DNA from 3 places in the Desulfitobacterium dehalogenans ATCC 51507 genome. Region 2 is predicted to be linked to each of the others. Evidence: riboswitches for the same ligand, from Rfam matches in the RefSeq annotation. Region 2 holds a riboswitch; each other region holds the start of a gene.
The links. Region 2 has a riboswitch for cobalamin ahead of cobT (nicotinate-nucleotide--dimethylbenzimidazole phosphoribosyltransferase). Riboswitches for the same ligand answer to the same signal wherever they lie in the genome.

Region 1 (8,670 bases), 660 kb from region 2:
GAATCAGTCCGGTTTTTCTTTTTTGGTCAAGATGTCGTCTGAATGCCGTCAAGTCAATTTAGGGCATAAGAAAACAAAAAGAAAAAACGTTGCAAACTCTTGCAACGCCTCACTTTCACTGGAGCGGAAGACGGGATTCGAACCCGCGATCCTCGGCTTGGGAAGCCAATGCTCTACCGCTGAGCCACTTCCGCATTGAACAGTATTAATTATAGCAAAAAATACTAATCCGTCAAGCTTTTTCATCTCGCCAATTCTTGAGCGCTTTCCGGGCCCCTGAGATGGTCATGGGAATTTCGTCTAGAGCAAAGCCATCTTTAAACTTTAAAATCTCCATAAGGTGGCCTATTCTCGGCAACCTAAGATTCACGTTCCGCAGCTTTTCTCTTTTGGCAAAGACCTCACCGCAGGTTCCTTCTAAGACCACTTCTCCCTCATCCATAACAAAAACCCTATCACAATAGAGGGGAACGATATCGATATCATGAGTGGCAATAAGAATCGTTAAATCCATTCCTTTTTGAGTTTCTAAGAGAAGTTGCATAATCTCCGAGATTCCTTTAGGATCCAGCCCTGCTGTGGGTTCATCCAGTACCAGGACCTGGGGTTCCATGGCTAAGACTCCGGCAATAGCGGCACGCTTTTTCTGTCCAAAGCTGAGGGCGTGAGTGGGCTTATTGCGAAGATGAGAAATACCCGTTCTTTCTAAAGCATGCTCTACCCTTCTCTGTGCTTCGTCCTTAGGCAATTGAAGATTAAGCACTCCATAGGAAACATCCTGATAGACACTTGCCGAAAAAAGCTGGTTGTCCGGATCTTGAAACACCATTCCAACAGCTTGCCTAAGGTTCAAGAGTCCCTTGCGCGAGTAATCAACGGGCTGTCCATCAAAAAACACTTCTCCAGAAGAGGGCTTCAAAATTCCGTTTAAATGTTGAAACAGCGTGGATTTACCTGCTCCATTTCCTCCTAATAGTGCAGTAACCTGACCCTTGGGAATCGTTATAGTGATACCCTTAAGAGCATGGGTCCCGTCAGGATAGTGGTAGTGCAAATCCTTAAGCTGTATTATGTTGTCCTGCATTATACTCTCATTCATATTCTTTCCTCAAGTCTTTAAGATGGTCTATTTCATTTCAAAAATAATGCCAAGAAAATCAATACTCCGTTAATCAGCGCGGCCAGAAACACTAACTTTTTATTATTCTCATAGGTTTCTTCCAGGACCTTGATCTCTCCATCATATCCCCGGGCTTCTAAAGAGGTATATAACTCATTAGAACGTTTATAAGCACGAATAAACAAGACAGACACCATACTCCCCATAGAGCGATACCCGGTTCTAAGATTGATATAGCCCAGCCGAGAATTTTGAGCAATCAGCATGGTCGCAGCAGTCTCTAAAAGCACGAAGATAAAACGATAAATAAGTCCCATCATCTCCACCATAAGCTTGGGCAGTCTGAGCCTCCTCAATACGGACAACAAATCCACCATGGGAGTGCTTAGAGATAAAAAATAGAGGCAGGATACGGAGCCGAGTACCCGGAAAAAAAGATTAATACCTTCACGTATCCCGCTTTCTGAAATTCCTACCCAATACCCTGCTATGGAATAAGCCCATAAAAAGCTATGAACATCACGAGAAATATTAATGGCGATCGTAATAATACCGATAACTAAAAATGACATAGGAACGATCATCAATTTGAGCCATACGGAGAAGGGGGCGCCTCCGAAAAAAATAGTAGCTCCACTCATAAGTACAATCACAGCTATGGAGACAACCATTTGATCGGCCCATAGACATACCCCCAGAGTTAAGAAGGCAAAAATGAACTTTTGCATAGGGTCAATCGCTTTAAGCCGAGAGGCATAAGCATAGGTATCCGTATTCAGCATATTATTTGAAGCCTCCTCCCACCCTTTCGGTGAGCACTAAGTAGTTTTCTGGATTCCCGCTCCATATGGCTCAAGTCGTTCACACAGTCTTATTCCGTCCTTTATAATAACCTAAGCCGAACCCGATGACCCCTGCTCCTAAGCCTGCTTGAAGGGCAAAGAGCAGACTCTCAATTTCCCCACTGGCAGGCTCAAAGAAGGGGGAAAACCAAGGCTCATAATCCTCCTGAATAGTCATGATTTCTTCCTCCGCCAAGCCATCTGCCCCGCCAAATTCAGCGTCCTTGATAAGAATTAACGGAGCCACAGTTATGGCAACCACGAGCAGTAATAACAACAGATTAATCTTTAAAGTCGATCGCTTTGTTTGTTCTACACCTGAATTCGCCATCTTTACGCCTCCTTTGTCAACAGCTTAAGATCTTGCAGCTCACTTTTTCCGTAGCTGGCCAGTGCATTGAAGATGATTACAGTCAGTATCCCTTCACTAATAGCCAGCGGGATTTGCGTTACAGCAAAGATGCTCATAAATTTAGTAAGAGAAGCAGCAATTCCTCCGACTTCTGAAGGGAAGGCCAGGGCCAGTTGAATCGATGTGGTTACATAGGTGGATAAATCACCTAAGGAAGCAGCCAGAAACACACCTAACCATTGGGGGCCTTTGAATTTTTGTACAAGTTTATAAACACCATAAGCGACAAAAGGACCGACCACTGCCATGGAAAAAGTATTGGCTCCTAAGGTAGTCAATCCACCATGGGCCAGGAGCAATGCCTGAAACAAAAGAACAATAACTCCAATAACCGCCATAGCCGTCGGTCCAAAAAGGATCGCACCAAAACCTACCCCTGTTGGGTGCGAGCAGCTCCCGGTAACCGAGGGCAATTTAAGAGCAGACAGAACAAAAACAAAAGCTCCTGCCATGGCTAAAAGAATTTTCAGCCGTGGATTAAGGGAGATCGTTTTCTTGATCGAAAAGATACCTAACACGACAAAGGGTATGGTTAAAGCTCCCCAGGAAATCGCCCAACCCGGCTGTAAAAAACCCTCCATAATATGCATAGCCGATGCTTTATAGGGAATTAAAAACATCATTAGGACTAAACCAACAAAGAGCTGTATTCGTTTGGACATACTCCCCACTCCTTCACTTTTGATAGGACAAATTCTTTGTGAAATAACCTCAATGCAGGTGCCATGTACACCTTAAGCCTATATACATCTGATACTTATCTGATATGCAAAAAACCCTTCTTTGCAGAAGGGTTTGCTATCCTGTATCAGATAAGAATATCTTGAACACTGATATCCACCTCCCCAACATCCCGTAGGTTCCTTGAATTTAGAGAGTAAGCAGGTTTCCTGGCTCAAGTTCATCATTAACCCACGTCTTCCCAGATAATAATCCAGTGACATCATTGTGAGTCAACTCCCTCTTACAGTGGCGGGCACCGCGTCAGCTTAACTGACTTCCCTTATGACTTTTCTTACGAAAAATCAACTCAACTCTCTATATTTAATTTCAAGAACATTATAGCAACTTTTCTAAGTAAATTGTATATTAATTATGGAGAAAACTAATATTAATTAGTTCATCTCTCTGATTTTTTCGATTTATCATCTAATGGAAGACCAGATTTCGCTGATCAAACGATTTAAAAAGAGCTAAATGGTGATATTAATTCTTATCGATAATATAAAAGAAAGTTAAGGAGAGAAAAAAATGCGAAAGTACATTGAAGAGTTCTTAGAACAGAAGACCTGGGCAGTTGTTGGAGTCTCTAAGGATCCGGCTAAATTTGGCACTAAAGTATACCATAGGCTCAAACAATCCGGTTATACAGTCTATCCTATTAATCCAAAACTCTCAGAGATAGACGGCGAACCTTGCTTCCCCTCATTAAATGCCTTACCCGTTCTTCCTGATGTGGTCAGCCTCATCGTTCCTCCCCATATATCGGAACAAATTGTCGACCAATGTGCCCAGTTAGGTATCAAAAGAATCTGGATGCAGCCTGGCGCCGAGAGTGATGAAGCTTTATCAAAGGGGCGCGAAAACCATATCAAGTTAATCACCCATGAATGCGTCCTGGTTGAAACACGCCCCGGAAGATAGGCCTACCGCTTTCGCTCAATAGGCTCAAGCCTATAACAACAAAAAACCGTACTGACATCAGTACGGTTAAATCTTGCCTATGGAGCGGGTGATGAGAATCGAACTCACGTAACTAGCTTGGAAGGCTAGCGCTCTACCATTGAGCTACACCCGCAGGTGTGGTAGCAGGGGAGAGATTTGAACTCTCGAATGAGCGGGTATGAACCACTTGCCTTAGACCACTTGGCTACCCTGCCATGGCTCCCCGAGCAGGACTCGAACCTGCAACCTACCGGTTAACAGCCGGTTGCTCCACCATTGAGCTATCGAGGAATAGTGTTATGACTGGCGGAGAAGGAGGGATTCGAACCCTCGCAGCAGTTACCCACTCTAACGGTTTAGCAAACCGTCCTCTTCAGCCACTTGAGTACTTCTCCGAAAGACTACTTTTTGGTGCGGAAGATGGGACTTGAACCCATACGGTGTTACCCACACGCCCCTCAAACGTGCGCGTCTGCCAGTTCCGCCACTCCCGCATTGTTTGTGGAGCCGTTAACCGGATTTGAACCGGTGACCTCATCCTTACCAAGGATGCGCTCTACCAACTGAGCTATAACGGCATTGAGGATTATCTAAAATTGAAATGGTGCGCTCGAAGGGATTCGAACCCCTGGCCTTCTGATTCGTAGTCAGACGCTCTATCCAGCTGAGCTACGAGCGCATGTCTTTGGAGCGGGTGACGAGATTCGAACTCGCGACTTTCACCTTGGCAAGGTGACACTCTACCACTGAGTTACACCCGCATGTCGTTGAATGATAAAATGGTGAGCCATCCGCGACTCGAACGCGGGACACCCTGATTAAAAGTCAGGTGCTCTACCGACTGAGCTAATGGCTCATAAAATGGCAGGGATGGCAGGATTCGAACCTACGAATGCCAGAGTCAAAGTCTGGTGCCTTACCGCTTGGCGACATCCCTATCCTATCTATTTTTAAATCAACTGCTGTTGACTTAAAACCTTGGTTGCGGAGGCCGGATTTGAACCGACGACCTTCGGGTTATGAGCCCGACGAGCTACCGCTGCTCCACTCCGCGATGTTTAGTGGTGGGTAGAGATGGATTCGAACCACCGTACCTTTCGGAACAGATTTACAGTCTGCCGCCTTTAACCACTCGGCCATCTACCCACATTGTGTTTCCCGCTTATAAAATTAAAATGGCGACCCCGATCGGACTTGAACCGACGATCTCCTGCGTGACAGGCAGGCATGTTAACCACTACACCACGGGGCCGGATTTTGGTGGGCGATGACAGGATCGAACTGCCGACATCCTGCTTGTAAGGCAGGCGCTCTCCCAGCTGAGCTAATCGCCCGAATTTTGGTGACCCATACGGGATTCGAACCCGTGTTACCGCCGTGAAAGGGCGGTGTCTTAGGCCGCTTGACCAATGGGCCGTTTTAGCGGAACATTTGTTAGTATATCCGAATCGAGCATAAATGTCAACACGTTTATTTAAAAAAGTAGTTTAATCTTATATCACCCATATATACTGCTTTTATACGCCATTCTATACACTCTTAACTGACTATTTTGGTCTGCTTATTATCTAAAATTCACCTACAATTATTTAATTTATTTTAACAGCACCTTAAGTTTTTAATTAAGTAGCATTTTCTACCGAGGAAATGCTTGCTTTTCAGCATGAAAGTCTGATCGTGAAAAAAACCGTACTGACATCAGTACGGTTAAATCTTGCCTATGGAGCGGGTGATGAGAATCGAACTCACGTAACTAGCTTGGAAGGCTAGCGCTCTACCATTGAGCTACACCCGCAGGTGTGGTAGCAGGGGAGAGATTTGAACTCTCGAATGAGCGGGTATGAACCACTTGCCTTAGACCACTTGGCTACCCTGCCATGGCTCCCCGAGCAGGACTCGAACCTGCAACCTACCGGTTAACAGCCGGTTGCTCCACCATTGAGCTATCGAGGAATAGTGTTATGACTGGCGGAGAAGGAGGGATTCGAACCCTCGCAGCAGTTACCCACTCTAACGGTTTAGCAAACCGTCCTCTTCAGCCACTTGAGTACTTCTCCGAAAGACTACTTTTTGGTGCGGAAGATGGGACTTGAACCCATACGGTGTTACCCACACGCCCCTCAAACGTGCGCGTCTGCCAGTTCCGCCACTCCCGCATTGTTTGTGGAGCCGTTAACCGGATTTGAACCGGTGACCTCATCCTTACCAAGGATGCGCTCTACCAACTGAGCTATAACGGCATTGAGGATTATCTAAAATTGAAATGGTGCGCTCGAAGGGATTCGAACCCCTGGCCTTCTGATTCGTAGTCAGACGCTCTATCCAGCTGAGCTACGAGCGCATGTCTTTGGAGCGGGTGACGAGATTCGAACTCGCGACTTTCACCTTGGCAAGGTGACACTCTACCACTGAGTTACACCCGCATGTCGTTGAATGATAAAATGGTGAGCCATCCGCGACTCGAACGCGGGACACCCTGATTAAAAGTCAGGTGCTCTACCGACTGAGCTAATGGCTCATAAAATGGCAGGGATGGCAGGATTCGAACCTACGAATGCCAGAGTCAAAGTCTGGTGCCTTACCGCTTGGCGACATCCCTATCCTATCTATTTTTAAATCAACTGCTGTTGACTTAAAACCTTGGTTGCGGAGGCCGGATTTGAACCGACGACCTTCGGGTTATGAGCCCGACGAGCTACCGCTGCTCCACTCCGCGATGTTTAGTGGTGGGTAGAGATGGATTCGAACCACCGTACCTTTCGGAACAGATTTACAGTCTGCCGCCTTTAACCACTCGGCCATCTACCCACATTGTGTTTCCCGCTTATAAAATTAAAATGGCGACCCCGATCGGACTTGAACCGACGATCTCCTGCGTGACAGGCAGGCATGTTAACCACTACACCACGGGGCCGGATTTTGGTGGGCGATGACAGGATCGAACTGCCGACATCCTGCTTGTAAGGCAGGCGCTCTCCCAGCTGAGCTAATCGCCCGAATTTTGGTGACCCATACGGGATTCGAACCCGTGTTACCGCCGTGAAAGGGCGGTGTCTTAGGCCGCTTGACCAATGGGCCGCTAGCGCAATAACTATAATACATGGACTAGCTTTACTTGTCAAATACTTTTTTCTATTAAGTAGAATTAACATATTTTAGGGAAAACATTCGGTTAATTCGAAACAATATCTGGCTATATATTCCTGTTTTTAGTTAATTGTACCGCTCTTTAACAGAAAAAATACAAGTCCATTAATCCAATCTATTCTCAGCTTCCCTTCCTTGTCAAAAGAATCACTGTGGTAATAATTAAGGCAAACCCTATAATATCGAGCCAGACAAAAGCCGTGTTCAACCAAAAAGCGGAGAACAAAGCAGCTGACACAGGTTCTACACTGGCGATCATACTAGCCTTTACAGGCCCAATATCACTGACCCCCTGTAAATACAAAGTAAAAGACACAACCGTCCCGATCACGATAATAGCCAACATCCCCCAGAACACCTGCCAATCCAGGGAAACGGGAATCTGCCAAGGTCGAATAAATATAAGCAGGATTGTCCCACCGATTAACATTCCACAGCCTGTAACGACGATGCTCCCCCATCTGCCAATAATCCTCCCCGGAATGATCGTATAAAGCATCAATCCTAAAGCGGACATCAGTCCCCAGAAAAGCCCTTGGGTAGATATGACAAGGTTGCTGAGATTCCCATGGGTAGCCAATAAAAAGGTACCGGTTACAGCTAAAACAATAGCAATGCCTTCTGTCTTCGTCGGTAAGCGCCTATCTATTCCGCAAACGAAAATCATAATTAATAACGGCCCTAAATACTGCAGCACAGTCGCTGTTCCCGCATTGGTATACGATATGGCCAATAAATAGGTGTATTGACAAGAGATAAGCCCAAATAAGCTAAAGGCGATAAGTGTCCAGCGATCCTTTGTATTGCTGAACAAACCTATCATTTGCTTTCTATGTTTAAATAAAACCAAAGAAAATAAAATCAGCCCCGCTATAAACATCCGTACCACTGTAACCCAATGAGGGTCGATCCCCTTCACGGAAAAAAGGTATTGTCCGCAGGCACCGGAAAATCCCCAACTGATCCCGCCAATAAGGGTAAATATCGTCCCTCTGACGGCTTTTGTCCTGATATTTTGAGTCTTTTCTTCGTGCTTTTCAACTATAAGTTCACTCATGTTTCCCTTTCAAGTACTTACTTCCAAAATGGGTACTTGCCTTTGCCCTACAATTATTTTTTAAGCCAATATCTTTACAAAACACTCTCTGGAGCGAGGTCCATCGAATTCACAAAAATAAACCCCTTGCCAACGGCCTAAAAGCAATCTTCCCTCTTTGATTATGACAGTCTGAGAGCTTCCCATCAGGCTGGCTTTCAAATGGGCTGCCGAATTCCCTTCCCCGTGCTTATCCTGGGCTATATCCCAAGGGCAGATCTCATCCAGGCGCCTCAGCATATCCCGGGAAACATCGGGATCCGCATTCTCATTAATCGTGATTCCCGCCGTAGTATGAGGACAATAGATAATCGCTGCGCCATCCTTAATCTGGGAGTTCTGCAAAAATCCTTCTATTAAAAAAGTAATATCAATCCATTGATTCCTT
Region 2 (11,361 bases):
AGCGGATGAGCCGAACCAGGGAAGCATAATAGGGCCGGGAATAATAATCTTCAGGATTTTGAAAGGCCTCCACAAAAAGGTAGGGCACCGTGATGACAAAAGGGGTTCCATCCACCAGGATTCCTACCCTGCCTTCTAGCAGTTTTGCTGTCAATTTATCGGGTTTTTCTGTAGTTCCCACAGTAGGAAAAATTGATTGAGGAGCATCTTCAATCAGTTGTTCAATATAACCGCTCTCCAGAATTCCGTCAATATCAATGGATTGAAGGCGCCTCTTCACTTCATCCACAATCTTTGGGTTAGCTATACCTTCGATGTAGGCCACATAGATGGTGGTATTGGTTCTTTGTCCAAGGCTCATGGCTTCCAAACGTAAATGCTGGTCCTTTATTTTACGTCGGAGTAAAGAAGCATTCACCTCAATTCTTTCCACAAATCCTTCCCGGGGCCCCCGGATGGTGGACTCAGTTTCCGATTGCTGAACATTACGGGTCTCAGCACCGAAGGTCTCAAGAAGCAAAACCTCCCCCGCTCCCTCTAAAAAAAGAGCCGTTCGACTGGATAATATCCCCCGCACCACTTCATCAAGGGTCTTCACAGTATTAATTAAGCTATTACTTAGGACATCTCTGTGTAAAATCTTGAGAGAGAGGATTGGCTCAGAACCCTCTGCTTGCTCCGAATTCTTCTCAGCGCTTCGAAAATCTAGGAGAGGCCTGATCACAAAAGCACTCATGTATTGCCGATCCACTAATCCATCAAGATACACCAAAAAACCTTTGCTCGTTTTGTCAAACCACAATTCACGAAATGAAAGATCCGCAGAGTTTTTGAAGATATCTTCTAAACGACTTCGATTCTCTTCAAGGTTGGGGGATATGTCTGATGAATTCTTATCGCTCATTTGAGGACCTCTTTTTAAATACCTTAAATTTTTGTTTTAAGCTATAAATTATATAAAGGAGAGAGACTCCACATATTTCGACGGTTAAACCATAGACTCCAAAGATATTTTTAAAAAACACAGTTTTATCAATACTGGTAGGATTAATAAAGATAGCAAAGACAAATATAACCACCGCAATGCCGATCCCCAAAAACATACGGGATTTGCTTGAAAAAATATGCTTTAAACCTTCCACAGCGGCATAGTGAAACAAAGCTAAAGTTAAAAAGGCTCCCGCTGTCCACGATACTATTTGAAAAGCTTCCGTCCTTTGGATGAAGTTTCCTACATCGACTTTGCGTGCAAGATTGTAGATAGAATACAATTGCCTGGAACTGACTTCTACGCCAATAACCATAATGACAAAGAACATGGACGTGGTGATCGCCAGAATACCCAGTCCGACTCCCATGAGCTTTACCTTATACATGGCTTTAGGATTATTATGATAAGCCATTAAAACACCCATAATAATGCAGATTCCGAACCAAGCAGAAGGAAGCATGGACCCCCTTAGAATCTCACCTATTCCGTGCCGGAAAACCGGTCTCAAATTATCAAACTCCAGATTCCCTATATTAAACAGCGTCACAAAAAGAAAGGAGCCAAGGACAAAAGGGGCAATAATCTCAGAGAGCCTCATAATCACCTCAATCCCGGAACAGCAGGCATATGTACTCACCAGTAAAAGCAAAAAAGCAAAGACGTATTTCGGAGTTTCCGGCATCACCACCGAACCAAAGAAGTCGATAAGAGCTTGGGTAAGAGTGATGGCTACACTAATAAAGTAAATGCTAAAAATTCCAACGCTTATCTTTCCTAAGGTTTTGCCGAGGATTTTCTCACTGTACTGGAAAATCGTCTGATTGATATAATTCCTCCCCATTTTATATAAGAAAAAACCCAGCATTGCTTCTATAACCATAGCCACTAGGATGGCCTGCCAAAAATCCTGCCTCAACTCTCTTATTAGTAGATTGGGCATGCCTAAAGATAGTGAGACAATAATGAAATATGTACAAAAGGATTGGCGGCTTGAGATTTTTACATTCATGGATTTCACACTTTCACCATTATAGATAGCTTAGTATTAGGATGAACACTCAGCCTGATACTATGCATCTTCCGAAGGGATTAATCTCTTTCCTTTGCCGTGTCGGGGGCAGACCCCTATGCAGCTTTGCGCACACCGCACCATAAAAAAACCGGCCTGTGAGCCGGTTGAAAAAACTATGGATGAGTCGCCATCCCTTGCTTGGCCAGTAAAAAATTCACAAACTGACGAGCGGTTCTCCCGGAACGGGCGTTATGATTCATAACCCAGCGCAGAGCCTGCTGCCGCAGATCCTCTCTTGGAATTGCCAGCCCTTCCTGAGCCGCTAATTTCTCGACAATCTTCAGATATCCTTCCTGGTCCGGTGTGGGGAAGGTGACCGTAATGCCGAAGCGGTCGGATAAAGACAGCTTTTCCTCCATATTATCCCGTCGGTGGACTTCATCAACTTGGCGTTCGCCAAAGGTTTCTCTTATCAAATGACGCCGATTGGAGGTGGCATAAATCAGCACATTTTGAGGCTTTCCTTCCAAGCCCCCCTCCAATAAGGTCTTCAAATTCTTATAATCGCCTTCCGTATCTTCAAAGGAAAGGTCATCAATAAACAAGATGAACTTTAGAGGCTGCTTAGCCAGGAGCCGAATAATCTTAGGGTAGTCCTGTAGATCTGTTTTCGATAATTCAACGAGACGTAGTCCTTGATCACAATATTCCTGCAATAGAGCCTTAACCAAGGAAGATTTACCCGTCCCACGGTTGCCGTAAAGAATCACATTATTGGCCGGAAGATCTTTCAGGAAAAATTCAGTGTTTTGAAGGATGATTCCCTGCTCCCGTTCTTGATTAATCAATTTGTTTATGCGCATGGGATCGGGGCGTACCCCTTCAAGCCTTTCTGTCTCGCCCCTCCATTTGAGAGCTATACACTGACCAAACAATCCTGTACCCATAGTTTGATAATAAGAAAGGAGAGCCTCCACCATTTCTTCTGCCGTCCCTTGAAGCAGACTTTGCTTCAGCCTTCTTTGCCAAGACCAGAGATAACCCTCAGCATAACTTTCTTCTTGCCCATAGGTTTCCGTAGGATAAGCATCCCCCATCTTCATCTCCTGAAGACTTATCCATATGGGCCAGGTTTTAGGGTGCAAAGGAGCTTCTTGCCAGAGAGCCAGGTTTTCCATCTCCTGCTCTTCGCACCGCGCATTAACCGCATCCTTGATCTCTTCAGCCGTCAGTTCAGCGATCTCTCGTAAATACAGCAGCTCCCGCCCTGCCAGTTGGCGAAGCCCGGTCGATACCCTATTCTTCCCCCCCTGGGCTGCTTGCCTGGTGAGCTCATTGTCATCCTGGAGAATACGTTCCCAAAGATAATCCGGCCAATGAACCTGGGTAGCTAAGGAGCAGAAATGATGGTAGTCTTTATAGATTTCCATAAGATCAAATTCTTTGCTCCCAATTTTCTGAAGCAGACTCTGGCAAGAAGCCGCCACTGGGTCTCCTATTAAGCCACGGAACACAACCATTCCATCAAAAAGAAGGGATAATCGAGTTATTTTTGTCCTATTCACGCAATGCACATCCTTATGTGTTCTAGTACAACTCCTAGACACTATCATAAATCCTTCAATTCCTTAAGTAAAGGGTTGATCTTACCGGAATCTCTCTTTTAATACAAGCCAACTACTTGACAAACTCTCCTTCTTTGGTATTCTATAATTAATTAAAAATTAAACCATTCTTTGGTGCCCCCACGGGGGGGAGAATAGGGAAACCGGTGTGATTCCGGTGCGGACCCACCACTGTGTAGGATGAGCTTAAACCATAACCACCGGCAACGCCGGGAAGGGGTAAAAAGCGTTTGAATCCAAGCCAGGAGACCTGCCAGGAATGTATAAAGCCTTTCCATGGGTGAATTTGGAAAGCAGCGGCGATGAAGGCAAAGTCCCGACCACTTATTAAGTGGCGGGACTTTATTTTTTTTACAAAGGAGAGGAATAAAGATGAGTAAAACCGAATTAGAACAGGACAAGCTATGGGATGATTTCTTTAAACAGGAGAACCTGGGTGCTGCTTCCCTTGAGGAATGTGAAGCCGCATTGAACCATCTTATCCAGGGAATACGCGGTCTTGACGAACAGGCTATGGAAGCGGTACAAGCACGCTTGGATTCCCTGACCAAACCTCAGGGCAGTTTAGGGGTCCTGGAGACAATTGCCAAGCAATTGGGGGGGATTCAAGGGCAACCTTGGCCGGAAGTAGAAAAAAAGGCCATCCTCGTCATGGCCGGAGATCATGGTGTGGTGGCCGAAGGTGTCAGTGCCTTCCCTCAAGAAGTAACCCCGCAGATGTTCTATAACTTTTTAAGTGGCGGTGCAGGGATCAATGTCCTGGCTCGCCATGCCAACGCTGATGTGATCTGCACCGATGTGGGAATGGCTTTTCCTCTGGACCCGCCTGAGCTCATGGTTCACCGCATCATGAACGGAACTCATAACATGGCTCTGGGACCCGCCATGAGCCGCAAAGAAGCTCTCCTCTCCCTGCTGACCGGAGCTAAAATCGCCCGCCAGGCTATTGATTCCGGAGTAAATGTCCTGGCTACTGGGGAAGTAGGGATTGGCAATACGACTCCCAGTGCAGCCATTATTTCTCTCATTACGGGCTTGCCCCCCCAAGAGGTTACCGGACGGGGAACAGGTCTGGATGATGCGGGACTCATCCGCAAACAAGAGGTTATCGCCCGTTCTATCGAAATCAATCAGCCGGATCCCCAGGATGGGATGGATGTTCTCAGCAAAATAGGCGGTTTAGAGATCGGTGCCCTAGCTGGAGCAATTCTTCAAGCAGCCTTTTCCCGTGTCCCCATCCTTTTAGATGGAGTAATCTCCACGGCAGCCGCACTCATTGCTACACGTCTCTGCCCCACGGCCCGCTTCTTCCTGATTCCTTCTCATTCTTCCGTGGAAATTGGCCATATTACCGCCTTGAAAGAACTGGATCTGAAACCCATCATGCACCTGGATTTCAGACTGGGAGAAGGAACAGGGGCCGCTATCGGCTTCCATCTCCTGGATGCCTCCATCCGCATTCTCAATGAGATGGCTACTTTTGAATCCGCAGGGGTCAGCAGTAAAAACTAAGCATCATTGGAGGTAACTATGTCGGATTTTGTTCTCATAACCGGCGGGGCCCGCAGCGGTAAAAGCCGCTTTGCCGAGCTCCTGGCAGCCCATCCCGGTCTGCCCGTAATCTACATTGCCACAGCACAAGTCTACGATGAGGAAATGGCTTTGCGTGTCAAAAAACATCAAGACCAGCGTCCTTCCCATTGGGACTTAGTGGAAGAGCCCCTTGCCCTCTCATCGGTGTTGGAACGACATGCCCAGGACAAGGCGGTACTCTTGGTGGACTGTGTGACCCTGTGGCTGACCAATCTTCTTCTTGCCAACTATCCGGCAGAGGATGATTTGCCTGAGCAGGAGTATACCCGAGCCCTCCATAGGATAGAGCAGGAGATTCTGGAACAGGTCCGCACCATCGCTCATATAGCCCAGGATATTACCCCTCAGGTGATTATGGTCACCAATGAGGTGGGAGACGGTATCGTTCCCGATAATCCTCTTTCCAGAGTGTATCGGGATCTGGCCGGCAGGGCCAACCAGATCCTCGGTCAAGGTGCCCAACAGGTCTATTCGGTCGTTGCCGGTTATCCGACGGAGATCAAAGCCACCGGCCAGGCTTTATTGGATTCCTTGCGGCGCGAGGATTCCTAGCATGCGCAAATTATGGATCGCCCTGACCTTTCTCACACGAATACCTCTTCCACAGCCGGAAAATGTGACCACGGAGGAGTTCACTCAAAGCCAGCATTATTATCCCTTAGTGGGCTTAATTCTGGGGGGAACACTCTGGCTGGCCCTCATCCTGCTCCTTCCCCACTACCCACCTCTGGTTACGGCCGCTTTACTCCTTACCCTGGAACTCATTCTCACCGGGGGAATCCATCTTGATGGATTTATGGACAGCATGGATGGATTGCTTTCAGCACGGACACCTGAACGCATGCTGGAGATTATGAAGGACAGCCATGTGGGAGCCTTCGGCGCCGTAAGTGCCATGGTTTACCTGCTGCTCAAATTCACTCTCCTGGCCGGACTCCTTGCCCTCCCCTCACCTTTTGTTCCTTACCTCATTCTTTTCATGCCCATCCTATCCCGCTGGATTTTTCAGATTGGGGTTCATTTCTTCCCTTACGCCCGGGCCCAGGGCTTCGGTCAGGGATTTCATGAAGCCTCCCTTAAAACCCGGTGGTTATTCTTAGGTGAAGGCTTGCTGCTCCTTTTCCTCACCTATTGGGTTCTGCACTGGCCGGGGATTTCCGGCTTTATTCTAGCCACCCTATTCATCCTCTTTTTCACTCGCAAGGTGTCCCGTCTTCTGGGAGGGTTAACCGGGGATCTTTATGGCGCCAGCATTGAACTCTCCGAACTGCTCTTTCTTTTGGGGGCATTCCCTCTGATTTCTTAGAACTTGTCCGAAATTCGTAATCCGTTCCGAATTAACAAAAGAGGCCGTTGCTCAACGAACTGTGAAGTTCACTGGGCAACGGTCTCTTAGTTTTAGTACAGGTAGTAAAGCTTTTTCAAGCCTATTTATTCAGCCCCCTGGCTAAACGCTTCATTCCTTCTTCAATAATCTCCGGTGTCGAGCAGGAGTAATTGAGGCGCATTTCATTGGACACCCGGCCATCGGCGTAGAAGAGAGCTCCGGGAACATAAAGAACATTTTGGCGAATCATATCTTCCACATAGTCAAAGCTATTGTTCACGCCAATCAGCTTGGCCCAAAGGAATAAACCACCTGAGGGGACGATCATCTCTACTCTATCTCCCAGATAAGTATGGATGGACTCCACCATAGCCTGACGGCGATCATTATAAACTTTCCGCAATTTGAGGATATGATCCGGCAAAAGATCCTTTTTCAGATATTCATAGATCGCTCTCTGAGTTAAGTTATTACTATGAAGATCCACGCCTTCTTTGGTTTGTTCCAGATGCATAATAATATCTTCATCGGCAAGAACATAACCTATCCGCAACCCCGGTGCCAAAACCTTGGAAAAGGTCCCAAGATAGATGACATTTTCCCCCAATTCCGCCAGATGAGGGATTGCCTCTCCTTCATAACGCAATTCTCCGTAAGGATTATCCTCGATAAGAAGCAGATCATATTTTTGGGACACTTTGAGAAGCTCTTTTCTTCTCTCCAGCCCCATAACTCTTCCCGAGGGATTTTGATAATTCGGTATTAAGTAAAGAAATTTGGGCGTGGTGAAAGCTAAAGCTTTCTCCAGTTCACTGGGAATGATTCCTTCCTCATCACAGGGGATCATCTGAAAATTAGCCCGAAATCCCTCGAAAGCTTGAATAGCACCCAAATAAGTAGGCGTCTCCAAGAAAACCGTATCTCCCGGATCCAAAAAAGTTTGGGCTAATAGGCTCAATCCCTGCTGACTTCCGGTGGTGATAATCACCTCGCTGGTCTGGGCAGGTCTTTGGTTGCGTTTGTGCTGAGAGGCAACCCATGATCTCAACTCCGGATATCCTGCGGTCTGAGCATACTGTAAGGCGGAATTGCCCTGTTCCTCAAAAACCTTTTGGAAGGCTGCCTGTAAATCCTGAGTAGGAAAAAGGTCAAGGGCAGGTAACCCTCCGGCAAAAGATATCATCTCGGGGTTTTGGGCTGCTCTGAGCATTTCCCCGATAAATCCTTCTCCTACATTTTTCATCCACTTGGCGTACTTCATTAGCTTCTCCTTTCCATCCTCAAATCTATAGTAATAATACCCAAAGATATTATTCCTTCATTACTCAAGAAAACCCCAGCGTTCCATAGGCCAATAACGCACTAAAACTTTTCCTCCGATATTTTTCTCGGGAACGAAGCCCCAGACATGGCTATCCTTACTGTTGTTGCGATTATCCCCGAAAACAAGGTAGGATTGCTCCGGAATTTGGATAGGCCCATAGTCATATTCAGGAGCCTCTTTCAAATAAGGTTCTTCCAGGGGTTCTCCATTAATCCATACTTTACCCTCCCGGACTTCCAAGGTCTCCCCGGGTAAACCGATGACACGTTTAACCAAATCATCGTGCTCTCCCGAGCCTTCTGGTGCAGTAAACATAATGATATCTCCACGCTGGAGGGGTTTACTTTTGTAAAATACCTTATCGAAGATTAAGCGATCTTGAAGTTGGATAGTGGGGAGCATGGAACCGGTAGGGACAATGCGGGTGTCGATGATATAGGTTCTAATTCCAAAGGATAAAACCCAGGCGACTACGATCAAAATCCCCCATTCAAAAATTGTGCGTAAATATTTTTTCATTCAAGTCACACCCTCTGCAATAGTTGTCCACTGTGTGGATATACGAAGCTTGCTTACTTGTTTCAGAATACCACGAAATCCCTACTAAATAAAAGACCCCTCCGCTTGGAGGGTCAGTCCGCTATGATATTCCCTTTCCCTAAATTTTTACCTCTATAAAGCCTTTGATCAGCTAAACGATACAGATCATCATAGCTACGGCCTTCCGTCGGAAACTCGGCAACTCCGATACTGACTCCTAAATTATATATTTCAAGACACATGCTTTTTCTCATCCGTTCAATAACTGCCAGAGATTCGTCATTCATGGAAACCTCTGTCAGCACCACGGTAAATTCATCGCCACCCGTTCGGGCGACAATATCCTGCTCCCGTACTGCGGCTCGTAAGTTTTGAGCGATTTCTTTCAGGGCCCGGTCCCCCATAGGGTGCCCCATTGTATCATTGAGTTGTTTGAACAGATCCAAATCGAGAACCAATAATAAGAAATGTGAATTTCTCCTTAGGGTACTGGCTATTTCTTCACGAACACGCTGCTCGAAACCCTGACGATTAAGGATTCCTGTCAAGCGGTCCGTATTGGCCAAACGAGCAAGCTCCTCACGCTGGCGAATCGTCTCTAAAGCAACCCCAACTACGCGAATAAAGGCCGCCAGTATCTCTTGTTTTTGGTCGTTGAGGTGCTTACCTGCATTCATAAGCCAAAGCTCACCAACTACCCCGCTATGGGTCTGGAGAGGATGTATCCACACACGCTCCCATTTAAAGGGATTATCTTCAATATCAAGAAAGTGAACCTTGGCATTTCTAAGACAACATTCCTCCTTAGAGATATATTGCCTGACCCAAGTTCGCCAATCCCATTCCATCTCTTGTTTCAGCCGCCCAAAAGGTGAACGCATTTCCCAGGTCCCTTCGGCACTCTCCAACAGAAAAAATCCTCCGGGCAAAAACAGAATTTCCATGGCCATTTCTCCAGCTTCCGATAAAAGCTGCTCTTCTGAGTCAGCACGGACGAGAATTTCTGTTCCCCGCAATAGCAAGGTAAGGGCTTGTTCCCTATCTAAAGAGTCAATTCTCAGCATTCTTTCAAAAATAAAAGAAGATATAATCGAAATAACTTGTTTTACAAAAACCGCTAATCGTTCATCTTTGGACTGAGCCCGCTTACCCTTAAGGATAAAGGCTCCTAAGGTTTTGTCAAAATGGCTTAAGGGCAAAACCCATTCCTCGTCCATTTCCACGACTTCGGTAAAGGTTTCCCGGAAATCCTGGGGAAATTCGCTTAACATCACCGTTTCTCTGTACTTGTCATCACGAGAGCTGATAGAATAAAGTTTGTATTTTCCTTGCTCAAAAAGGTAGATTGCAGCTAAATCACAGTTAAATAGCTCCAGACTTCGCTGAGTAAAGAGATCTAATGCCGTCAAGAGATTTTCCTCACGATTCATCTCTTGAATGGTAGTCAGTAAAATCTCTGCATACGAAGGGCTATTATCGGGAAATTCCCTCTTTTCAATTCTCTGTAATTGCACTGACTCCTCACCCTTCATTTAAGAGCAATTTGAATGATAGGCTTATACAGTAAATATTTTACCACATTCTATTAATAAATTGGTTTTGATTTTGATAATTCTTTTAACAAATTAATTTTAAATTAGTTAACGATTTAAGTTGAAGGACTTTGGTTTCTATTAACTCGGTATAACTACAATTAATATATGCCGGTTTTCTGAAAATCGAACTATTTCTAAGTCACAAAAAAAAGTGATACCAGCAGAGGATGAAAAAGTCGCTAGGGCTGAGTAGCTTATCCTACATCCGCACCGCTCAGGCGCTCCAGGGCTGGCGGCCTGGTTCCCACAGCAGCTCCACCAAACCTTTGGGTAATACCTGATGTGAACCTGTGGCTTCGCTATCGCTGCGGAAACATCGTCCGCCTGGCCACCCCTCCGCGCAAATCGCTCTCTTCTGTAGGATAAGCTACGCTTACAGGTCTTTTTTAGGTAGATTACCCCGGATAAGCCAGCTTCAAGATACGGAATCCCCGCTCCGCAGCGTCAACGGTTAAATCAAAAGCTCTTTCCATAGATTCTTCTAAGGTCATAGGGCCATTGACAATAGTGATGATAGAGGTTATTCCATGCTCATACAGTGCTTCAGAGCCGGCACCGATGGAACCAACGATGGCCAAAGTGGGTTTCCCGCAGTTAATGGCTCGTTTAGCAACACCCATGGGTACTTTTCCATAAATTGACTGGCCATCGATTCGCCCTTCACCTGTGATGACAATATCCGCTTTTTGAAGTTTATTATCAAAATTTACTGTATCGAGAACAGCTTCCACACCGGTCTTAAGTTGAGCCCCTGTAAAGGCCAAAAGCCCCATCCCTAGACCTCCGGCTGCACCTGCTCCTGGAACGTCTTTTAAATCCAGACCTAAATCTTCCTGGATTTTCCGAGCAAAATGAGCAAGATTCCGATCTAAAATTTCAACCTTATCCGGTGTCGCTCCTTTTTGCGGTCCATAAACTACAGAAGCTCCCCGAGGGCCGCACAATGGATTATCCACATCGCACATTACCGTTATCTTTGTCTCTTTTAAGCGTGGATCGAGATCCGAAATATCGATTTTATCAAGCTGATCCAGGAAACCTCCACCGGGGCTCAGTTCCTGTCCTTCCCGATCAAGAAGTCTTGCTCCAAGGGCCTGAGCCATTCCTGCTCCGCCATCATTGGTTGCACTGCCCCCAATACCGATGAGAATTTCCCGGGGCTTCAAATCCAAGGCAGCACGAATAAGGTCCCCTGTGCCTCTTGTGGTGGTCACCAGAGGATTTCTCTTGTCGGGGGGGACCATGGGCAAGCCAGAGGCTGAAGCCATTTCCAGAACGATGGTTCCATCGGGAAGCCGGCCCATTATGGCCTCTGCCTCCTCACCAAGAGGTGAGGTAACCCTGGTCCTAAGCA
Region 3 (11,361 bases), 1.5 Mb from region 2:
TCTGGGCCTTAAAAGGTGCTACGTGATACCCTTCTTGATAAAATATCCGGCAAAAGGCCGCCGCCAAGACACTTTTTCCTACATTGGAAGAAGTCCCTTGGATCATTAACCGAGCAGCTTCTTGTTTCTCACCTGGAACTGAATTTCTATTAACCTCCGGGTTGGTTTCTTCTTTGCTCATTCTCTCACCTCATTTTTAGATCTCTCGATTTACGGCGAGATAGATCAAGGCGTTGACACAGGTTGCTGCTAAAGGGCTTCCCCCTCGATTCCCTAAGATTGTAATAGAAGGAAGCTCTGGATGCTCTTCCCAAAGCAGGTCCTTGGATTCCTTAGCTCCCACAAAGCCAACCGGTATCCCGACGACTAATGCAGGTCGGGTCTCGGGATCTTTGGCTAACTCCAGTACCTCCAGCAAAGCAGTGGGAGCATTGCCGATAGCCACGATAGCCCCCTTCAAACGTTCTTTATTCAAACGTAGAGCTGCCATGGAGCGGGTAATTCCCAATTCCACCGCTTGATCCGCAACCCGGGGATCACTGAGAAAACATTCTGCAGTGCCGCCTAACTGAGACAATTGCTTCTTAGCAATTCCTGCTCTGACCATTTCTACATCTGTAATCACTGGAGCCCCTTGCTGCAGTGACTTAAGTCCGGCCTCAATCCCTTGAGGGTGAATGCGGATGACCGATTCCAGGGTAGGATCCCCACTGGTATGAATACAGCGCTCCACGATTTTTAACTCCTTCTCAGTCCAATCCTGTTGCAAGTATCCACGAATGATCCGCATGCTTTCCCGTTCAATTTGCAGCGGGTCGGTGATAAATCCCTTCATGCCCCTAAGGCCTCCTTAATTCTTTGGCTTGCCAATTGAGCAATAACATCATCGGCTCCCAGTTCCTTGCTGAATAGAATCTCAACATCGGCGTATTTTTCCTTAAGCTCGCGAATTTCTTCATGGATATCCACGGTGACATGCATTCCCCGGAATAAAAAGAGAGGCATAATGATAATCTTCTTGGCACCCTGTTGAATCTTTTCCAAGACCCCTTCAGGTAAGCTGGGTTCTTGATGGTCCATAAAGACCGGGGTTACCTCTTCTCCCAAAATCTTACTTACTTTATGAGCTACCTCAACCAATCCCTGATTAGCCTCTTTGCGTCGACTCCCATGACCTAAAAGAATAAATTTAGTGTCCAAAGCTCTCTTCCACCTTTCTTATAAAATCTTCAATCGTCAATGTATTCTCTTCAGCCGCCAACTGCGGTTGGGCTTCCCGAGGTCGTTCCAAGACAATAACAGGAATGTTCAGCTGCAGGCAGGCCTGGACTTTCTCATCCGTACCACCGATGGCACCGCTATCCTTGGTAATCACCACATCAATCTTTAACTGCTCCCAGAGTCCCTCATTAAATTTCTGAGTAAACGGTCCCTGCATAGCTATAATCTGATAGGGTTTCAATCCTGCCTCTTCACATTGCTTTAGAACATGGGAGGTGGGAAGCACCCGTACATAAAGCTCGCAGTCGTTTAATTCAGACATCCCCACCCAATCCCGGAGGTTTTTGCTTCCGGTACTGAGAAAAACCCGCTTACCCAGTTGGGCTGCCAATCGGGCAGCATCCTCAAGATTGGAGGCAAAATGAAGGAGAGGGTGAACAGGATAATCCCCTGAAGGACGCTCCCAGCGAAAATAGGGAAGATTACATTTACCGGCAACGCACCGGGCTAAGTTCCGGATATTTTGGGCATAAGGGTGAGTGGCATCAATCAGGGCGTGAATGGCCTGTTCCTGCAGAATCCTCTCCATGGAATGTTCATCCAGAGCACCCGAACAGGTACGTAGACCTTGACGCTCAGCGATTTCGGCACCGTATTCCGTTAAAGTAGAAACCAGAACCTCATGACCATGTTTTTGTAATTCAAATGCTAATTCCCTGCCATCCTCAGTCCCCGCCAGGATGAATAACCTCATAAAACATATCCCCTCGGAGTCACCATATAGGGGCCTACGACACGGGTATGGGAATTGCCGATGATGACTGTGGTCAACATATCAATGGGGGATTGGGTAAATTCTGCAAGAGTCGTGATGATCACTTGAGAGTCACCACGCAACGCTTCCTTTACAATTCCCACCGGGGTTTGGGGATCTCGATATTCGAGTACTGCTTGACGAACCCATTCAATCTGGTCCTGACGGCCTTTACTCTTTGGATTATAAATGGCCATGACGAAATCTCCCTCTGCTGCCAGCTTAACGCGCTTTTGAATAACTTCCCAGGGCGTGAGCAGATCGCTCAGACTAATGACCGCAAAATCATGCATCAAAGGCGCTCCTAACAGGGATGATGCAGCATTGGCAGCACTTACCCCAGGGATAATCTCCAAAGGAATATCCAAGGCATCTTTTTCTTCCAGGCATTCTATCAGAATCCCCGCCATACCATAGACTCCCGCATCTCCACTGCTGACCAAGGCAATGGCCTGACCCTCCAGAGCGATCTCTACAACTTCGCGGCAGCGATCAATTTCTTGCCGCATACCCGTGGCCACCACTTTTTTCTCGGCAAGCCAAGGACGAATCAAATCGATATAGGTTTTGTATCCGGCGACCACATCCACTTCTTTCCATACCGACTGAGCCCGTTGAGTCATATGCTCCGCATCTCCAGGACCAATGCCTACCACATAGATTTTGCCTTGCTGATGGCCACCGTGACCCCATTCCACTTCTGCTTGGGAAGAACTAACTCTCCCTGACTCGTTCCCAGTAAGCTCGCTGCTTCGCATACACCATCCACTCCAATCTTCTCTTTGACATATTCCGATGGCCTTAGCCCTTGTTGTTCATTTATACTCTGTATTTCTTGTGATGAAAAGGTATGAAAGGGTATGCCCAGGATTCGGGCTGCCTCGATAATTCCTGCTTCATCCGCTTTTAATTCAATACTGTATAGCCCCTGAATACTCTTTGGTGATATCCCTATTTGCTTGAGACTTCCCTCAATGGCTTCGATCACCTGCTCCCTACTTACCCCTCTGCGGCACCCTACTCCGATACCAAAGATCCTTGGCACCAAATGAAGGGGCCTGCTTTTTCCCTGGATCCGCTCATGCTGAGCCGCAAGTTGTTCTGTTGTAACCCATAGCTGGGCATGTTCTTTATCTTTATCCTTAAGGAAATGGTAATAAGGGTCCTGACGCAGGGGGTGTTCCTCGGGCAGGCAATCGGTCCAGACCTTGAGATAACCCTGCTCCAGCAACAAAGAATTGACTTCCTTCAGTCCTGATAAAGGTTCGACAGACCAACCAAACCGTCGGGCGTACTCATCAGGTGCGGTCAGCCCTTGCACATCTGTGGCAGTGGTTATCACCGGCTGGGCATGGATCCACTGGGCCACGGATTTCGCCCAGGCATTGGCTCCTCCTAAATGCCCGGATAAGAGGGAGATTACAAATTCCCCTTTTTCATCCAGCACCAATACGGCCGGATCCCGATCCTTACCCTGAAGATAAGGAGCAATATGACGAACCACAATCCCCGTAGCCATGATAAAAATCAAAAGAGAGGAACCTTCCCATAGTTCAGGAAGGACTTCTTTCAGCTCACTAAAATAATAAGGATCGCAGCAAGGGGCAGGCTCTTCTGTTTCATGAATGCGCTTCTGACCCTCAAGACGCCGGTGCAGATAGAGTAAGGTTGGTTCCTCTTCAGGCCATTTCTCGATGATCCGGCAGGCCGTCCTTAAGCCCTGATCCCTTAACACCACAATGGCTGTTTTCATGAGCGTCCTTGCCGATACTCATGAGTAAATTCCGGGTCATACAGTTTAGAGCGGGTCCCTTGATCCCGGAGAAAATCTCCCACAAGAATCTGTGCATGCTTACGGATTCCCGCCTCTTTCACCTGATTTTCAATGGTTTCTAAGGTACCCTCCAGAATGTGTTGATCCGGCCAGCTGGCTCGATACACAACAGCTACAGGTGTATTGGGGGGGTATCCTTTCCTCAGGGTCGCCACCACTTCCCCTATATCCTGTACACTGAGAAAAATCGCCATACTGGCTTGATGTTGAGCCAATAATGCCAGATCTTCCTTTTCCGGCACCGGGGTTCTTCCCGCCAGTCGTGTAAGAATTAAGGTCTGGCTGACCTCAGGCAGGGTAAACTCTTTTTTCACCGCAGCGGCGGCGGCAAACACAGAGCTTACTCCCGGGATCACTCCGTAGGTAATGCCCTTTTCTTCCAGGCATTGCATCTGTTCCTGGATGGCTCCATAAACACTGGGATCTCCAGTGTGTAAACGAACGACTTTTTCTCCTTTTTGTACCCCTTCCGCCATGATGGCTACAGTCTCTTCCAAGGTTAACCCGGCACTGTCAAATAAAGCTATGCCCTCTCGGCAATGCCGCAGGATATCCGGGTTGACCAAGGATCCCGCATAAATAACCCGCTGGGCTTCTTCAAGAGCCTTTTTGCCTTTTAAAGTGATCAAATCCGGATCCCCGGGACCGGCTCCTACAAAGAGAACCGGATTAATATTCTCAGCCAAGGTTTTCACTCCTGTCTTTATAATGATATCCAAAGATCTTTTTAGTGCAGCCGTCTGGGTCGCGTAGCTTTACGCACAACGCACCTTCGGGCGTGATCTCCTGAAACCTTCCACCGGAAGGTTTCTTGATCGGAGACTCACGTACTCCATAGCTCCAGGGCTGGTCAACTCGCTTTCTTAACAGCATCTGCGGCGGATGCGTATGCTTTGGGGAGTGCCGCCTTGAGCGAAACTGTCCACCGGACACTTTCGACGCCAAACCCCGCTGTTTTCTACATGTGAACCGTGGCTACGCTATGTTAGGAAAGCCTCGTTGACCCGACCGCCCCTCCGCTTAAAGAAAGCTTGGCTTATGGTGAGTGAAGCGAAGCAGAAGCCTTAGCTGCCTTATACACAGTGAAATCCGTTCGCTTTTGTGCGTAAAGCTACTCTTGTGGGTCTTTCTTGCACTTCTTTCGGGTCTTTTTCTGTGTCCTGAAAAGATACTTAAACGAATACTTGAAAAATCGCCCAAGGATTTTGATTTACAAAAGAGAGCGAATTTAAGCGAGCGGGAACAAAACTTCGCGAAAAGACTGCAGCGGAGTCGGGTTGGAAACAGGACGTTTCCAACCAGCCATTGAGCAGGAGCGATTTGGCTGGGCACCCGACGGAGCGAAGGGCTTGAGCGTTAGTTTTGTCCGCGCAGCTTATTGAGCGAACGGTGTAAAGCAAAATCCTGGAGATTTAGCTTTCAAAGGGTCTTTCTCAAGATTGAGGCTTCTTACAAAGCACAAGACTTAAATAGTCCACTTTTTCCAACACTTCCTCCGGGCCAAGCAGGCGAACGTCTTCTCCTGCCTGACCTACCCGGGTAGCTAAAACTGCCTGTGACCCGGTTCTTTGGATATGATTCAGTACATCCGGCAAATTTCGCGATACTTTCATTAAGACAAGATTAGGATATTGCTCATACTCCTCTAAGCCCTCGATCCCCGGCAAAACCACTAAAGGCTCATCTCCCGTAGCCAAAGGCCAATTCACTTGAGCTGCGGCAGCCGCCATAGCCGTGATACCTGGAATGGTCTCTATCTGATCCGGTTCAAGCTGATCTCTTAAGATAGCAAGTAGATAACTGTAAGTGCTGTATAAGGAAGGATCACCTAAGGTAAGGAAAGCAACGGAATGCCCCTGACAGAGCTCCTCCTTAATCTTCTCTGCCGCAGTATGCCAAGCAGCTTGAAGTATGCTCTCATCAGCGGTCATCGGCATTTCTAACTCTAAAATGCTAACTCCGGAGGGGCAGTGTGATTTGGCAATTTCCCACGCGACACTTTCCCGCTCCATCTTGGACTTGGGTATGGCGACCACCTGAATAGCTTGTAGAATTTCCACTGCCCGCAAGGTAATAAGCTTCGGGTCCCCCGGCCCTACCCCTATTCCGTAAAGCTTAGCCTTTTCACTGATCTGATTGTTTACTATGTTTGTGTCTTCGTTCCTATCCTTCTTCACTTCGTTCCTCCTTAGCTCTTCGGCCCGCAACCATCCCGCGGTTCTGGAGCTCATTTTCTTTTGAACGGGTTCTTAACTCCTTTGTTTGAAGCAGAGGCCTTAAATAATCCCCTTTCTTCCTGAAAGTATAAATACGGGGTTTTGGGCCTGGGCAAGATGAATATCCTTAATACCCTTCCAGCGTACAGCTTGGATCGAAACCACATCAACATCCTCATATTGCAAGCTTTTTAAGGCTTCCATACCATGAGCTAATGTCTCTAAAGTTACGGCAGTCAATACAACCCTTCCCCCAGGCGCCAAGGGAGCTTGAAGTAAAATCTCCCGAATCTGCCCATGACTACCGCCAATAATACAGACATCCATAGGGGGGATTTCCTGTAACGCTTGAGGCGCAGATCCACGAACCAGTCGCAAATTTCTTACCCGAAACTTCTCTTGATTCTTCAGAATAAGCTCCTGTGCCTCCGGATTTTCTTCTATGGCATAAACGCAGCCACGATGAGCTAAAAGCGCCGCTTCAATGCTTATGCTACCCGTCCCTGCTCCCACATCCAAGACCCGGGTCGAAGGGGTAATCTCTGCCTTAGCCAGAACTTGAATCCGAATCTCATTCTTAGTCATGGGAACATTGCCACGAACAAACTCCTCATCCTTGATACCAAAGCTCTTAGGCAATGAAAGCAAGGATTGAGCCGACTTATCCTCTGGATTTTCAGGGTAGAGGATCATCACCGCATTAGAGAAATCTTCTTCCAAATCCATGAGCTGATGAGCATCTGTATTTAACCAACGCTCTTCCGGATAAGTCAAGGCATTGCCAAGAGAGATCTGCGGATTGAAGTCATAGGTATGATAATACTCAGCAATCTTCTGAGGTGAGTTTTCACCCCCAGTGAGAACTCCCAAGGGGCGGCTGAGATGTAAAGGTAAGCAATTCAGCGGACGGCCGTGGACACTGAGCAACTCTGCATCCTGCCAGGGGATCCCTGCTCGTGCAAAAGCAAGCTGAATGGAGCTAAGGCCAGGCAACACCTGGATTTCTTCTTGCGGGAACTCCCTTTTCAACCAAGGAAGCAGACTATAAAAACCTGGATCGCCAGAAACCAGGACACTTGCCTTTTTTCCCTGCTGTAATACTCTCTGCAAGGTTTCCAAGGTTTCAGCTAAATTTCCACTGACCCGGTATGACTCTCCCTTGAAATCCGGAAAGAGCTTTAAGGCTCGTTGCCCTCCTACCAAAACATCGCTCTGATGGACCATTTCTTCAACAGCCTGGGAAACCCATGCTCTTGTACCAGGGCCTATCCCCAATATTTGGATCATCCCATCACCTTCCCCTTTGTTTAACCACTATTTCGTTAATTAACCAAGCCTTCGGCTTTGCCCAATTCTGCCGCGATTTATAGTGAAATAAAAAAGAGCCCTGAGCGGCTCTTTGGTTTTTCCCTTCGGTTATTCCGAAATAATCACCACACCCATCGCTCGTGGGCGTAATGCAATGTTCAAGGCAGGTCTCCTGACTTCCAGTCTTCATGCCTCCCCCCTTCCCAGGATTATCCCAGTGGGCTATAAGGAGGCACTCGTGGTTCACAGTGGCGGGACCGCGCCGGATTTTCACCGACTTCCCTTTTCATCCTCAAAAGAGGAACCTTGAGTATTATCCGATTGTTGTGACAATTTAATTCGAATTACTAAGTTATTCTCTACTTTTACCTAAATTCCTTCTCTATCTGCGGCCAATGCCAAAATTCTTTGCAGATCTCTTTGGCCTGATCATCCCAGGCAATGATCTCACCGTTAAGCAAAGTAAAGGCGGTTCCCACCTGCACTTCCCCATGCACATGCTCTTGAGCCCGACAACTCGCCCTTTCTGCTAATTTAAACAGAAGATTTCCCCAACCCTTGGTACGAATTTCTTCAGCAGCACCTTCAACCGTTGGATACTCCGCTATGGTCTGCAAAAAGTTCCGGTCAATACCATTCAGTGCGGCATGAGCCACTAAAATTTCCATCCGGGCATCGGCAACATGGGTATGGGTATGGAAAATCCCCCCGGCTACTTTAATCAATTTACCAATATGACCAAAGAGAAGCACTTTCTCGATCTTGCGATAGGCAGCCTCCTCCAGCAGAAAGCCCACAAAATTGGCCATCTGAATAATGGCTTCCTCAGGAACTTTCAGTTCCGCCGTAGCTGCTCTGAAACCATAATTGCCAGGAGTTAGAACAATGGCTTTATGTCCATAAGCAACGGCTTGATCCAGCTCAGGCAGAATAGAATTCTTGAACGCTTCCTCTGACATAGGCCGAACTATACCTGTTGTGCCTAAAATCGATAGCCCTCCCCTAATTCCCAAACGAGGATTCAGGGTCTTCGAAGCAAGCTCTTCTCCATCAGGCACCTCAATCACCACCAGGACTTCTTCCTGGGGAAATACTTCTCGTACCGCTGCCTGAATCATTGACCGGGGAACAGGGTTAATAGCGCTTTCCCCTGGAGGAATCTGAAGTCCTTTTTTGGTAACGACGCCAATACCTTGACCCCCGCGAATGAGGATTTCTCCTTTTTCAGAAAGAACCCGCACTTGAGCTACCACTTCCAAACCATGGGTGACATCAGGATCATCCCCTGCATCTTTGATAATACCTACACGAGCTATATCCTTTTCCATTTCCCATCGATGTATGGATAATTGAAGCCGTTCCCCTTGGGGCAGTGGGATATCTACTTGTGTTCCTTGATTTAATCCTTTCAGTAAGAAGCATGCGGCTTTTGCCGCCCCGGCTGCACAGCTGCCCGTAGTAAAGCCCATTTTCCATGAATGCCTGTCCTTCATCTCTTTCCTCATATCAGCCGCCCCATCTATTATCGTATTCAACTATAATGCTATCATTTCACCTCGTCGTCTCAAAATCCTTCATTTTGTCATGAACCTTTTGTGCATAGTCTTTATAGAAAACATCCAATTCCCCCATATAATTTTCCTTCCAGGGTTTGTTGCGGCCACAATAATGGATAATCACGGTATTATTGCGGACCCAATCCAGGTCAATCTTCGCATCCCAATACTTGGGATTCAGGTTATAGAGAACATAATACCGTTCACTAAGATTATAGATTTTCGCATCCACAGTCAGCGTTCTATCACTATAAACTCCATTAAGGACATCTTGGTCAGGTAGAAATAAGCGATGCTTATATCCCTCAATATATTCATAGACTTCATGAATATCCTGTTCCTGGCGCAGCAGAGACAAGTTCATCATCATAACCCCCGAATTGACATAGGTGCTGTCTTCAGCCATATTAAGCCTGACATGATTAATCCTTTTCAATATTTCCTTGACATGGGAGGCCGCCGCGAAGAAATTCCCTTGGAAATCTATGGTATAGAACTCCTTTAAGGGATTTATCACCACTAGATCCGGATCCAGGTACAAAATCCGCTCGAGGTGATCCGGGAGATATTTGACAGCGAAAATCCGATAATACATTTCTTTGGGGTAGCGGCTGGTAATGGGGGCATCGCTTAAACCCTTATCGGAAATTTTAATGTCTTCAATTTTACATCGAGAGGTGTCAATGGCATGATTGATGCGGGTAAAGTCTTCTTTTGACATGCCGGAATGAGCCACATAAACTGTAAACTGCTCCCCTGGATTGGACTCAATCAGAGAGGTGAGCATGACGATCAAGTGTATAATATAATTCGAGTTTAGGGTGACTAAAATATTCATGGATTTACCCCTTTGCTGGTTTTATCTTTGGATATGAGGATTATGCTTTGTCACCTATTCAATATAAAACAGGGACCGGGATGTTAAAAACATCACCAGTCCTTCATTTTACCTTGAGAGCACCGCCATAAATTCTTCTCCGGTGATGGTTTCTTTCTCTAACAAAAAACGCGCCAACTCATGGAGTTTGTCAATATTCTCTTTTAAGATTCCGAAGGCCTTTTGATGGGCACTTTTAATGATGGATAGGATTTCCTCATCAATTTTGGCTGCGGTTTCAGGGGAACACATCAAAGAGGTATCGCTACCAAGATAAGGATTATTCACTGTTTCTAAGGCCATCATATCAAAATTCTTGCTCATCCCCAGACGGGTAACCATGGCGCGGGCGATTTTGGTCGCTTGTTCAATATCATTGGAGGCTCCTGAAGTATAGGTTCCGAAGATCAATTCTTCGGCTGCCCGGCCTCCTGTAAAGGTCGTGATTTTATTGAACGCCTCCTCCTTGCTCATCAGAACACGCTCATCCTCTTCCACTTGCATAGTGTAACCCAAGGCACCGGAAGTCCTCGGAATGATGGTAATCTTATGAACGGGTGCAGAATCAGTTTGTTTGGCCGCCACTAAAGCGTGACCAATCTCATGGAAAGCAACAATCTCTTTTTCTCGATGAGAAATCACTGCCCCTTTCCTCTGATAGCCTGCAATAACGACTTCCACAGACTCCTCCAAATCGCTTTGGTTCACCCGGCTTCTCCCACAACGAACAGCCCGCAAAGCCCCTTCATTGATAATATTAGCCAGCTCAGCCCCGGATGCTCCGGCAGTGGCTCGGGCGATAGTTTTAAAGTCGATAGAGGGTTCCATTTTCACCTTTTGTCCATGAACCCTTAAAATGGCTTCTCGGCCTGCCAAATCCGGAAGCTCTACAGGGATTCGGCGATCAAAGCGTCCAGGGCGCAATAAAGCCTTATCCAGTGATTCCGGCCGGTTGGTAGCCGCGAGAATCACAACACCCTTCTTCCCATCAAAGCCATCCATTTCGGACAAAAGTTGATTCAAGGTTTGTTCCCGCTCATCATTACCTCCTCCGAAAGATCCTCCATCACGTTTTTTCCCGATAGTATCAATCTCGTCGATAAAAACGATGCAGGGGGCTTTTTCATTGGCTTGTTTAAATAAATCTCTGACTTTTGCAGCACCCATTCCCACAAACATCTCTACAAATTCGCTCCCGGATATGGAGAAAAAGGGGACTTTAGCCTCTCCGGCAACAGCCCTTGCCAGCAAGGTCTTCCCCGTTCCCGGAGGCCCTACCAAAAGAACCCCTTTAGGCAAATTCGCTCCAATGGCTGCATAACGGCTGGGGTCGTGAAGAAAATCCACTATTTCCGTGAGGGCTTCTTTCGCCTCATCCTGACCCGCTACATCGGCAAAGGTCTTGCCCGTCTGGGCTTGAACATAGATTTTAGCATTACTCTTGCCAAAGGTCATGGCATTCATGCCGCCGCCCATCTTTTTCTGCATCAGATTGCCCAGCAAATGCCAAAGTCCAAATAATAAGATCATGGGAA

Region 1: it holds a riboswitch for cobalamin, as region 2 does, so the genes downstream of both, DESDE_RS10270 (energy-coupling factor ABC transporter permease) here and cobT (nicotinate-nucleotide--dimethylbenzimidazole phosphoribosyltransferase) in region 2, are expected to answer to the same signal.
Region 3: it holds a riboswitch for cobalamin, as region 2 does, so the genes downstream of both, DESDE_RS05985 (bifunctional cobalt-precorrin-7 (C(5))-methyltransferase/cobalt-precorrin-6B (C(15))-methyltransferase) here and cobT (nicotinate-nucleotide--dimethylbenzimidazole phosphoribosyltransferase) in region 2, are expected to answer to the same signal.

Annotation. Positions count from the first base shown of each region.
Region 1 is NC_018017.1:2,104,941-2,113,610, reverse strand. It holds tRNA gene DESDE_RS10290 (tRNA-Gly) at 120-194, opposite strand; gene DESDE_RS10285 (ATP-binding cassette domain-containing protein) at 233-1,084, opposite strand; gene cbiQ (cobalt ECF transporter T component CbiQ) at 1,132-1,902, opposite strand; gene DESDE_RS10275 (energy-coupling factor ABC transporter substrate-binding protein) at 1,982-2,293, opposite strand; gene DESDE_RS10270 (energy-coupling factor ABC transporter permease) at 2,296-3,036, opposite strand; cobalamin riboswitch at 3,239-3,423, opposite strand; gene DESDE_RS10265 (CoA-binding protein) at 3,626-4,018, shown strand; tRNA gene DESDE_RS10260 (tRNA-Gly) at 4,099-4,172, opposite strand; tRNA gene DESDE_RS10255 (tRNA-Ile) at 4,178-4,254, opposite strand; tRNA gene DESDE_RS10250 (tRNA-Asn) at 4,256-4,330, opposite strand; tRNA gene DESDE_RS10245 (tRNA-Ser) at 4,344-4,434, opposite strand; tRNA gene DESDE_RS10240 (tRNA-Leu) at 4,449-4,533, opposite strand; tRNA gene DESDE_RS10235 (tRNA-Thr) at 4,542-4,617, opposite strand; tRNA gene DESDE_RS10230 (tRNA-Arg) at 4,642-4,718, opposite strand; tRNA gene DESDE_RS10225 (tRNA-Gly) at 4,726-4,800, opposite strand; tRNA gene DESDE_RS10220 (tRNA-Lys) at 4,820-4,895, opposite strand; tRNA gene DESDE_RS10215 (tRNA-Gln) at 4,902-4,976, opposite strand; tRNA gene DESDE_RS10210 (tRNA-Met) at 5,019-5,093, opposite strand; tRNA gene DESDE_RS10205 (tRNA-Tyr) at 5,102-5,185, opposite strand; tRNA gene DESDE_RS10200 (tRNA-Asp) at 5,216-5,291, opposite strand; tRNA gene DESDE_RS10195 (tRNA-Val) at 5,298-5,373, opposite strand; tRNA gene DESDE_RS10190 (tRNA-Glu) at 5,380-5,455, opposite strand; tRNA gene DESDE_RS10185 (tRNA-Gly) at 5,761-5,834, opposite strand; tRNA gene DESDE_RS10180 (tRNA-Ile) at 5,840-5,916, opposite strand; tRNA gene DESDE_RS10175 (tRNA-Asn) at 5,918-5,992, opposite strand; tRNA gene DESDE_RS10170 (tRNA-Ser) at 6,006-6,096, opposite strand; tRNA gene DESDE_RS10165 (tRNA-Leu) at 6,111-6,195, opposite strand; tRNA gene DESDE_RS10160 (tRNA-Thr) at 6,204-6,279, opposite strand; tRNA gene DESDE_RS10155 (tRNA-Arg) at 6,304-6,380, opposite strand; tRNA gene DESDE_RS10150 (tRNA-Gly) at 6,388-6,462, opposite strand; tRNA gene DESDE_RS10145 (tRNA-Lys) at 6,482-6,557, opposite strand; tRNA gene DESDE_RS10140 (tRNA-Gln) at 6,564-6,638, opposite strand; tRNA gene DESDE_RS10135 (tRNA-Met) at 6,681-6,755, opposite strand; tRNA gene DESDE_RS10130 (tRNA-Tyr) at 6,764-6,847, opposite strand; tRNA gene DESDE_RS10125 (tRNA-Asp) at 6,878-6,953, opposite strand; tRNA gene DESDE_RS10120 (tRNA-Val) at 6,960-7,035, opposite strand; tRNA gene DESDE_RS10115 (tRNA-Glu) at 7,042-7,117, opposite strand; gene DESDE_RS10110 (DMT family transporter) at 7,308-8,243, opposite strand; gene DESDE_RS10105 (secondary thiamine-phosphate synthase enzyme YjbQ) at 8,304-8,670, opposite strand, start outside; gene DESDE_RS10100 (nuclease-related domain-containing protein) at 8,653-8,670, opposite strand, start outside.
Region 2 is NC_018017.1:2,765,217-2,776,577, forward strand. It holds gene DESDE_RS13335 (spore germination protein) at 1-904, opposite strand, end outside; gene DESDE_RS13340 (GerAB/ArcD/ProY family transporter) at 894-2,000, opposite strand; gene DESDE_RS13345 (ATP-binding protein) at 2,177-3,568, opposite strand; cobalamin riboswitch at 3,723-3,900, shown strand; gene cobT (nicotinate-nucleotide--dimethylbenzimidazole phosphoribosyltransferase) at 4,001-5,140, shown strand; gene cobU (bifunctional adenosylcobinamide kinase/adenosylcobinamide-phosphate guanylyltransferase) at 5,159-5,773, shown strand; gene cobS (adenosylcobinamide-GDP ribazoletransferase) at 5,775-6,527, shown strand; gene DESDE_RS13365 (aminotransferase-like domain-containing protein) at 6,649-7,809, opposite strand; gene lepB (signal peptidase I) at 7,870-8,391, opposite strand; gene DESDE_RS13375 (diguanylate cyclase) at 8,505-9,944, opposite strand; gene DESDE_RS13380 (glycerate kinase) at 10,403-11,361, opposite strand, start outside.
Region 3 is NC_018017.1:1,229,838-1,241,198, reverse strand. It holds gene DESDE_RS06025 (cobyric acid synthase) at 1-181, opposite strand, end outside; gene DESDE_RS06020 (precorrin-8X methylmutase) at 197-835, opposite strand; gene DESDE_RS06015 (sirohydrochlorin chelatase) at 832-1,200, opposite strand; gene cobK (precorrin-6A reductase) at 1,190-1,975, opposite strand; gene cobJ (precorrin-3B C(17)-methyltransferase) at 1,972-2,658, opposite strand; gene DESDE_RS06000 (cobalt-precorrin 5A hydrolase) at 2,685-3,788, opposite strand; gene cobM (precorrin-4 C(11)-methyltransferase) at 3,785-4,555, opposite strand; gene cobI (precorrin-2 C(20)-methyltransferase) at 5,303-6,046, opposite strand; gene DESDE_RS05985 (bifunctional cobalt-precorrin-7 (C(5))-methyltransferase/cobalt-precorrin-6B (C(15))-methyltransferase) at 6,146-7,372, opposite strand; gene DESDE_RS22970 (hypothetical protein) at 7,377-7,583, opposite strand; cobalamin riboswitch at 7,539-7,717, opposite strand; gene cbiD (cobalt-precorrin-5B (C(1))-methyltransferase CbiD) at 7,759-8,898, opposite strand; gene DESDE_RS05970 (glycosyltransferase family 8 protein) at 8,945-9,787, opposite strand; gene ftsH (ATP-dependent zinc metalloprotease FtsH) at 9,896-11,361, opposite strand, start outside.